DNA from 3 places in the Bradyrhizobium sp. UFLA05-89 genome. Region 1 is predicted to be linked to each of the others. Evidence: predicted binding sites of a transcription regulator. Region 1 holds the regulator's gene; each other region holds the start of a gene.
The links. Region 1 encodes LexA, which represses DNA repair genes until DNA is damaged. Its sites were predicted from a motif close to TGTTCNNNNTGTGTTCNG; they were not measured.
Positions count from the first base shown of each region.

Region 2: a site for LexA is predicted at 1,482-1,499, ahead of SO139_RS18640 (ribonuclease T2 family protein). Genes of this name have one in related genera too.
Region 3: a site for LexA is predicted at 2,095-2,112, ahead of SO139_RS33945 (DNA-processing protein DprA). Genes of this name have one in related genera too.

Region 1 covers NZ_JBANBA010000029.1:5,561-8,766, forward strand. Annotated here, with positions in the region: partial or broken gene SO139_RS17210 (ComEC/Rec2 family competence protein) at 1-348, shown strand, start outside; gene SO139_RS17215 (hypothetical protein) at 357-794, opposite strand; gene lexA (transcriptional repressor LexA) at 1,418-2,116, opposite strand; gene SO139_RS17225 (molybdopterin molybdotransferase MoeA) at 2,292-3,206, opposite strand, start outside.
Region 2 covers NZ_JBANBA010000032.1:38,808-42,013, forward strand. Annotated here, with positions in the region: gene SO139_RS18635 (23S rRNA (adenine(2030)-N(6))-methyltransferase RlmJ) at 1-645, opposite strand, end outside; gene SO139_RS18640 (ribonuclease T2 family protein) at 743-1,435, opposite strand; gene SO139_RS18645 (hypothetical protein) at 1,541-2,008, opposite strand; gene SO139_RS18650 (hypothetical protein) at 2,190-2,483, shown strand; gene SO139_RS18655 (DUF3617 domain-containing protein) at 2,521-3,057, shown strand; gene SO139_RS18660 (ATP-binding protein) at 3,156-3,206, opposite strand, start outside.
Region 3 covers NZ_JBANBA010000092.1:3,212-6,417, forward strand. Annotated here, with positions in the region: gene SO139_RS33940 (hypothetical protein) at 446-1,093, opposite strand; gene SO139_RS33945 (DNA-processing protein DprA) at 1,065-1,979, opposite strand; gene SO139_RS33950 (hypothetical protein) at 2,412-2,789, opposite strand; gene SO139_RS33955 (hypothetical protein) at 2,815-3,009, shown strand; gene SO139_RS33960 (4'-phosphopantetheinyl transferase family protein) at 2,942-3,206, opposite strand, start outside.

The sequences.
Region 1 (3,206 bases):
GTGACGCCGCTCGCCGATGGTCGCCTGGTCGCGCTCTCGTTGCGTATCGACGCGCTGGCGGACGATTGCAGCCGCGCCGCGCTGGTGGTGACGGCGAAGCCTGCAGCAGCCGGTTGCGCGGCGATGGTCGTGGATCGCGAGCGTCTGAAGACGCAGGGCGCACTCGCGCTATCGCGCGATGGCGACGGTTTCACGCTGCAAACGGTGAAAGCAAGGAGCGCAAACCGCCCCTGGTCGCCGGCCGGGGCCGGCGATAGCGATTTCGAGCTCAGCCTCGCACCGCGGCCGGCTACTCCACGCAGCAAGGATGCTACGCCATCGGAGGCCGACCTGCAGGCCGAGGATTGAAAGACGCGTCAGCCGATCGGCAGGCGTGTCGTGGGCGTCGTGGTCGTGTGCTGCTCGACGGCGGGCTGCTCTGTCTTCTCGCCGAGCGGCTGCGTCACCGGCAATTGCAGAACCGTGGCACGCTGTCCCTCGACGAGCTGCGTTACCAGCACGTAGTTGCCGTCGGGGAATTCGATCGCATCATGATGACGATCGGGAATGTGCGGATCGACCTTACCGAACTTGCCGACGCGGGAATTGACGGTGCGCGTCCAGATCCAGCGATTGTCGTAGCGGACGTTGTCGGCGAAGGCGAGCTCGGTGCCTGGCAGGAGGCAGACGGCAACCGAGAGATCACGCTCCGACGCAAATCCACGCGTCGAGGTGCCGCGGAAGGTTGTCGTGACGATCGTCTCGCCGACTTGAGCGGGGCGGGTCGCAACGGCATGTAGGCTGTAGTCACACATCGGAGTGCTCCTCATGCGAGATAGCAGGTCCGCGCCCCCCCGGAGGCGCAGGCCTCTACCAGAGTTGGAAGCCTACGAGTGTATCGCGTTTGTGGGCAAATCTGCGGCCCGTCTGCGCATCGCCCGATCACATTATCTTTCCCGGCAAACGAGGAACAAAGCCTCTCGCCGAGACTCTATCTTGGTTCACATCATTCACTCACGCGAGCTTCCATCAGCGCCGGCAGCGGAGTACCCTGAAGAGGGCCAGCTCGCCTGCGGCGCAGGTGCGATCGCATTGTTGGAATTGCGGAATGGCGCGCTGGTTGCCGCCGCGTGCTCTGCCTTTCGGGCGGCGTGGCCTTTCGGGCGGCGTGGTGTTGCGCTGCATCGCTCGCAGGTGCCGATCCCGCGATCAAGGCTGCCGAGATCACGCCTAAAATCACCTGCCGCATGGGTTTTGTCCTCTGCAGCCCGCACAGCGCATTCGCGCCTGCCATGCTTGAGGATTAGCTCTGTGCAGGTGTAGGGATAATCACAGTGGAAGCGACAACGCTATTTTGCTGGAGCGGACGATCCGTCCGCCCGTATCGCCGTGCGATGGCTGGCAATCTGCCGGGCAATCGGTACTTTCTGCTGGGCAATCAGTACTTCCGATACAGCCCGATCAGCTTGCCCTGAATCTTCACCCGGTTCGGCGGCAGGATGCGCACCTCATAGGCGGTGTTGGCGGGCTCCAGCGCGATCGACGCGCCGCGCCGGCGGAAACGCTTGAGCGTCGCTTCCTCGTCGTCGATCAGCGCCACCACGATGTCGCCGGTGTCAGCGGTCTCGTTGCGCTGGATCAGCGCCATGTCGCCATCCAGGATGCCGGCATCGACCATCGAATCGCCGCGCACTTCGAGCGCATAGTGCTCGCCCGAGCCGAGCATGTCCGGAGGCACGCTGATGGTGTGGCTGCGGGTCTGCAACGCCTCGATCGGCGTGCCGGCCGCGATCCGTCCCATCACGGGCACGGCGACCGGACGCTCGCCGTCGTCGACAGACGCGCTGGCGCTCCGCACCTTGCCGAGATTGCCTTCGATGACGCTCGGCGTGAAGCCGCGGCGGCCGGCGCCTGCGGCTTGAAGCTCGGGCAGCTTGATGACCTCGATGGCGCGCGCGCGGTTAGGCAGGCGACGGATGAAGCCGCGCTCTTCCAGCGCGGTGATCAGGCGGTGAATGCCGGACTTCGAGCGCAGATCGAGCGCGTCCTTCATCTCATCGAAGGAGGGCGGCACACCGCTTTCCTTGAGGCGCTCACTGATGAACCGCAGAAGCTCGTATTGTTTGCGCGTTAACATCTCGACCAAATCCCCCGGTTGATGTCGTTCGATTCCGAGACGCCAGATTCAGCAGAAGCCGCTAGATGCTCGAAACAAATCATGAACGGACACTATATGTTCGATATGTGTTCCGCAACCACTTAATTTTGTGTGAACGCGGCGAAGTTCGCATCACGCGCGAATCAGATTGCACTCACAAGGGCAGCCGCAACACCTCGCAAGGCGTGCCTGCTTCGGCCTTTGGCGCGAACGGCGCGCGCACGAGAAGTGCTTGTGCGGTAGCAAGATTCGCAAGCAGCGAGGAGTCCTGGTGGTTGACGGGAACGGCCACCAGCGTGCCGTCCTCGCGCTCCTCGAGCCGTGCGCGCAAATAGTCCTCGCGGACGTCGTTGGGCCCGACGTCGCGCCCGAGCACGGCGCGCTCGCGGCGGTGATGAACGCGCGAGCGGCCAGCAAGCGCGCGAATCAACGGCACCATGAACAGGAAGCCGCAGACATAGGACGAGACCGGATTGCCGGGCAGGCCGATCACCCGCATCGCGCCGAGATGGCCGTGCATCATCGGCTTGCCCGGCCGCATCGCGATCTTCCAGAACGCCATCTCGAAGCCTTCGGCCTGGAGCGCTGGCCTGACCAGATCGTGGTCGCCGACCGACGCACCGCCGGTCGTGATGAGGATGTCGGCGCCGCTCTCGCGGGCCCGGCGGATCCCGGCGGTGGTCGCCGCAACCGTATCGGCGGCAATGCCGAGATCGACCGTTTCGGCGCCCTCGGCCCGCGCCAGCGCGTGCAGGGCGTAGCCGTTGGAGAAGACGATCTGGCCCGCGCCGGGCGTTGCGCCCGGCATCACCAACTCGTCGCCGGTCGCGAGAATCGCGACCCTCGGCCGGCGACGCACGGCAAGCTCCGGATGGTTCATGCCGGCGGCCAGTGAGAGGTCGCGTTCGGTGAGTCTGGCTCCCTGTCGCAGGAGCACGTCGCCCTCGAAGAAATCGACGCCAGCAGGACGGATGTGCCGTCCAGCGATCGCGGCCTCCTTGATCGTGACGCGCCTGCCGTTTGCGACCGTGTCCTCCTGGATTACCACCGCGTCCGCGCCATCGGGCAC
Region 2 (3,206 bases), on a different contig from region 1:
CTGCGCCACCGCTTGTGCGAGCGCGTCGGTGGCGCGCCTGGATTTGGCGGGATACCAGATCACATAGATGCCGGTCGGCCACTTGGCGAACGCTTCCGAGAAGGCCTCTCCGAGCCGCTCGAACTCGTCCTTGGCCTCAAAGGGAGGGTCGATCAGCACCAGACCGCGTCGCTCCTTCGGCGGTACGAAAGCCGGCAGCGCGACCCAGCCGTCGAGATCGACCACGCGCGCCTGCGTGTCGCGGCGCAGCACATCGATCAGCGCCTTGCGCGCCTTCGGCTCGAGCTCGCAGGCGACGAGGCGATCCTGCGGCCGCAAAAGGCCACGCGCGATCAGCGGTGATCCAGGATAGGCCTTCAGTTCGCCGCGCGGATTGAAGGCGCGGACGATGTCGAGATAGGGCTTTGTGAGTGCAGCAACCTCGTTGGACAGGCGTGCCTGCATGACGCGGGCGATGCCGGTCAGCCACTCGCCGCCGCGCTGCGCCTCGTCGCTTTTGAGATCGTAGAGGCCGGCGCCGGCATGGGTGTCGATGACGCGGAACGCGGCCGGCTTGTCCTGAAGGTAAGTCAGGATGCGCGCGAGCACGATGTGCTTGATGACATCGGCAAAGCTGCCGGCGTGGAAGGCGTGGCGATAGTTCATATCGGACAGTTACGACATCGGGCGGTGAAAGTAACTGCCGTCGCTGCGGGAAGGTGCCTCGCCTGATTCCGCAAAACGAGGATGCAGACCTGCGACTTCAGCCGCCGCGGATCGGCGGCATCGTCACCTGGTCGCGGCGGCAGGCGCGGCGGTCGAGCTCTTCGCAGGAGCGAAATTGCAGGTCCTTGTTGAGGCAGATGCGCACCTCTGACAACCGTGTCCGGTTGCACGTCACCGAAACGGACGAGCTGCTCAGCCCGGGATTGGCCTTGATGAAGGCCTCCTCGACGTCGGTGGGCGCCACGGTCTTGGCCTGCGACAGATCGAGATACTCGGCCGGAATCTTGATGACGGCGCGCGCTTTCCGGACGGTCTCGAAGTAGTTGCGGTCCGACAGGCCCGAGCAGGTGCCGTGCTTGTCCCATTCGTTGAAGATCAGCCCTGGCGCCGGCATCAGGTCGAGCATGGAGGAGACGATGCTGCGGTTCAGGCGGGGCGCCGGGCGCTGACAGTATTCCGGAAAGCCATTTTCATATTGCGGCCACAGCCCGTGCACAACGAAGGCGTAGGGCCGCCCGCCGCACTGGATCTGGGAGCGGCCACCGCGCTCGGCCGCTTCCTCGCAGAACGACGGCGACCAGGACAGCGACAGCACGTAGAAATCGAATTCGCCGGGCGCGTTCTGGCGCTTGTCCTGCGCCATTGCGCTGCCTGCGAGCGTAACGAGGCCGGCCGTGAGTACGAGGGAGATCAGGAAACGGGACAGGGAATGCAATCTGGAATAAAACATGGCGACGCCCTTCAACTAGACTGTGCAAGAGAGCCTAGCAGGCAACGAGAACATTTCAAGAACAAAATTGAACGCCGCCCGCTTTGGCGCGACGCTTCACCCGAATCAGGGTTTTGCCGCACGGCAGGAGGGATTGTACGCCCAATTGCGGTCGAGGCCGACCACGCACCATTCGACGCCTTGGCCGAAGCCGGCAAAGCCGCCGTCCTCGAGAATCGAGAAATGCACCTTGCGCACCTTGCCGTCGCTGAGCATGGCATCTCCCGTGCAATAGCGGCGTGGAAGGTTGTCGGACTGCCAAGGCCGGAAGGCGGTCTCGTGGATCCCGGCGAAGCCCGTGATCTTCAACGACGAATTCCAGAACGAGCTTTCTTTTTCCCAGAACTGCGTGGCGATCGTCGGCAGCGCCTTGTCGCAGTCGGCGACCCGGCCGTCATAGCGCGGCCCCTCCAGCCAGAAGTTCAGCTCCAGCGGATTGGCGGCCTTGGCCTCGGTCAGCGACACCGCCCCCAGAATGAGGCCGAATACCGCTGCAAAGCGGAACGATTTCAGAGAGGTGACGAGGTCGCGCATGGGCAATCCAGGAGATATGGCTGCAAGCATCGGACCGTGCCGCGAAGGTGGGGAGAGGTCAAGTGCAGCGCGGCAACACTCGCCAGCGAGTTGCACGCAACGTCGCACCTGGCAGGCCTTCCGTTCTTTTCAGCGCGTCCGCGGCGCCGTAAACTGGCGCAAGCCAAAAGGAGTGACGGGAATGCGAATCATTGCGGCCGCGGGCTTTCTCACCGTTGGAATGCTGGCAAGCGGGTTCGCGCGCGCCGACATCCTGCCGGTACCCCCCTTCAAGGGCAACGACACCGGCGGCATCATCGCCTATTCGATGGCGACCCATGTGGACGCACGTCAGGTCGCGGTCGATCACTGCGCGCGCTATGGCAAGGTGGTGAAATTCCTCGCCGTGCAGGCTTATGAGGGCGGCTACATCTCCTTCTCCTGCCGCTGGGTTCCGTATGGCGCGGCCGAGCAGCCGCTGCGTACGCTGTACTGATCCTTCAGACCGCAAGCTGTGACCGGGAGTTGGGCGCATGACGCGACGGCCTGTTGTTTTCTGCGCTAGCCTCGTCGCGCTCGCGATGTCGGCGACGACGGTTGCGCATGCGGTGGATCTGCCGGTGCGCAAGGCCGGCCTCTGGGAGATGAAGATGCTCCGGTCCGGCGGGCCAATGCCGGAAATGACCATGCAGCATTGCACCGACGAGACTGTCGACAAGGAGATGAGCAACAACGTCTCCCCGATGGCCAAGCAGATCTGCACCAAGCAGGACATCCAGAAGACGGCAACCGGCTATGTCAGCGATTCCGTCTGCAACGTCGCCGGCACCACCACGACCTCCCATGCCGAGATCACCGGCGACTTCAACGCCGCCTACACCGTGAAGAGCACCGCGCACATCCAGGGCGGCGTTGCCGGCGCTGCGGGGCGCGATGCGACCACGACGATCGAGGCCAAATGGCTCGGCCCGTGCAAGGCGGACCAGAAGCCCGGCGACATCGTGATGCCCGGCGGCTTCAAGATGAACGTCAAGGACGCCGCGAAGCTGAAGGATCTGCTGCCGAAGTAGGTTCGAAGCCCGGATGCAGCGAAGCGAAATCCGGGGCCTTCCCATCCGCCGCGCCAGAATCCCGGATTGCGCTTCGCTCCATCCGGGCCGCTTCAGCGCTATACCGGGATCCGCACGCTCGCCCGCAATCCGCCCATCGGGCTGTCGCC
Region 3 (3,206 bases), on a different contig from region 1:
ATTTCCCTTGCGCACCATCCTATCGGTGGCGCACCTATACCTGCGTATAGCCGAGTATACCGGCGTATATGTGCAGTTGCTCGCGAGGAAAGCTTGGCGCGCAGTCCAAGATCTCGGCGACAGCATGCGAGCGCGATCTGGACCAGGCCGCTGTTGAGTGGTGATCAGTATCCAGTGCATGAAGAAATCCGCTGATCTGGACAATCTTCGATGGAGACCGGGGCACCAAGTCGAAGTCAGCCCCGGGACCGTACCTAAGTCTATGGCTTGACGCGCACCATGGGACGAAGCGAAGGGCCTGCAGCGGCCGCTTTCCGATGACGCCCTAAAGATTGTCGCACGCGGCGTTTCCAAGGAAAATCGGGCCGTGGCATGAAACATGTCCAGGCACGCCCCTACGCCGGCGGAGCCGGCTCTATCGCAGCGGCCTGTGGGTGACAATCGTTCACCTCAGTAGGTCTTCGATCGGCACTTCGTTAAATGGATCTGCGAGCGCGCGTCTGGCAACGAATAGTCCAATTACGCGCGTCTGCGGAGCGCGCTCAAGAATCATCTCCTTGACGGCTTTGAAATGGGAGCCTGTCGTGAGGACGTCGTCGACGATACCCACGATACCGCGCAGGTTCTGCAGTTGGTTTTCCGCGATCCTGTAGTTCTGCTTGAGCTCGGTCGGCGACATCCGGTTGCCGCCCTTGAAAGTGTTCGTCGAGGCGATCTGCTCGACTAACTCTCTGACGTCGGGAGGCGCCGGGGCGCGGACTCCTCGGCAGACCTGCACCATACGATCATCGTAGGCGGGATCGGCTTTCATCTTCGATGGCGGAACCGGAACAATCGTGGCTTGGGCCAACCATTCGGCGTTTAAAACCGCTGACAGATCGTTCGCGCATCTAGCGATTGCCGCGGCCTTATATTGGTACCCACCGTCGCCTCGCTTCTTCTGAAGATTGTGAACGAGCTGATTGGTCTCGCCGCCGCGCCAACCCAAACGGGCCGTATATTCGTAGAGGTAGTGACAATCGTCACCCTCGTCGAGGTACCAGTGGTCTCTACGGTTGGTCTCGTCAATTTGCTGGAGAAGGCGTGCAATCACCTAACGCGCCCCAGATATCGGCGAGATCGTGGACACGGATCGCGCCCCTCTTCTCGAAGTTCGCCGGCCAAGTGATGTCATCTCGCTTGAAGCAGGAATCGAGAATGAACAGCTTTCGGCCTTGCTGTAAGGCCGCGCGAGCCTGCGTGAGCGTCCCGCTTGTGTCGCTGGCCTCGACGATGATCGTCCCCTTGGTAAGAGCGCTCATCGTGACGTTGCGCTCAGGGAAAAACAGCTTGTTCTGCGGTACGTGCTGACTAGCGTACCGGAGCACTGGCACCTGAGAAATGAGCAGATGTTCCTCCGCGATCCTGCGCTGGAGCGCCTGATTCTCCTTCGGGTAATAGGTCCCGATCGGCGTGCCGATCACAGCGATTGTGTGGCCCTTCGCCTCGATCGCGGCTGTATGAGCTGCAGTGTCGATGCCGGTTGCCAGGCCCGACACAACCGTAAAGCCGCGCTCGACCAACGCGCGTGAGAGCCTCGCCGCACGCGATTTTCCATCTTCGCTAGGATTGCGGCTCCCCACGACGGCAACGCAACGCGTCTCGACGAACTCCCAAGCACCTTGGAAATAAAGCATTTCCACCGGATGTCTTGCATCCCGGAGCTTCGGAGGATAGTTGCCAGTGAGATTCAGCCGAGTTCCGAACCTAGATACGCCTGCCTTCTTGAGCGCAGCCAGAACTTCCGATGCGCGAACATCCGCCACAGCACCTGAAACGAAGTCGGAAGGGACAGCAGTCGGGTCCGATGCGAATTTCTCGGCGATCGTTTTGAAGGTAGCCCCCTTCTCAAGCCACAGCGCTTCGTAGGCACCCAACTCCCTACGCGGCGAGATTGACCGTACGGCCGGCCCGTCATTCATTCGTGCGAGAAGGTTCATCGTCCAACCCTAGCTACCCCCTGCGGCGGCGTCGAATCAAACAGAGTCGAAGTCCACCATTTTGAAAGCCGACGCTTTTCGGGGACAAAAGCGTCTGGAGGTGTAGCAACCCACAAAGAACAAATCAAGAACAATACAATATCTCCATACAGATCATTGGGTTAAATGGTTAACATTTCCTTGATTTGCCGGTGCTCTGTCCTCGGACAAGGCCGAGCACGTATCGGCCGCTTCGGGCGTCAACCCGACAGCGATGTAGCGAATTGCCACCCCCAAGACGCGCCGATCAGTCGGCCGCCGCCAAAATCGGGGAGACCTTTCCACCGAAAAGGAAGAGGTGTTGAAGAGTCGGCACTGTTCGCCCGTAACGCCCCGGCTCCACAACTGAAGCCAGCCATAATGTCTGCCAGGCAGTGGTCCGCGCGGCTCTGCCTATGGTCGCGGCCGAACAAGTCGGATGCCGCGAATGCAGAACCGATTTGTGAGGCCGGCACCCGGCTCACAATGCGGTTCGTACCGGTTATCTCTGTCGAACGACACGCCACCGGCACGATTTGTGAAGGCGTAAAATGCTGATGAGGCAGCGTAGCCCGACTGTCTGCCCTGCGTGTCCACATGGACGAATTGGGAATTGTGGCGGTCGCTGGCTTGGCGAGCACCGCCGAGCTGCTGGCGATTCTTCGCAACGAAAACCACGACAGAATCCCTGATGCCGCCCGCTTTGCCCTTATCCAAGTCGCTGAGCAGATTGAGCTGCTTAACGATATCGAGCGATTGGATACGTTCAGGCGCGAGAAACACCCGGTCCATGCTCCCCTCCTCTTCGATGTCTGACGTGAACGAAGGGACGATCATCATCGTCAGCAGCGGCTGGCTGCCGTACCAACTGTATAGCGCCTGCGAGATCGATGATCATTTCATGCCAAGGCTCCGGGCAACGTTGACAAGTTTCGCAGCGCTACTTACGAGCCTCGAAATCGCACAGCCAATGCAAGAATACCTCCAAGAAACGGGAGATAAATTCCATTGATAGTCCGACTGCCGAGATTCATAGGTTTTTCCGGATTGATGATCTCCGCCTCGAAAAACCCACTCTGGTCGCCCGTTCTAACGCTGACATCTTGAAAATCTAGGAATTCACCGGTTTCTGGCGAATATGCTTTGTATACAGCCTCCTTGATTACGAAGATTAGTTTCGGGCCAAAGCGACTGCTGGACCATTCCCGA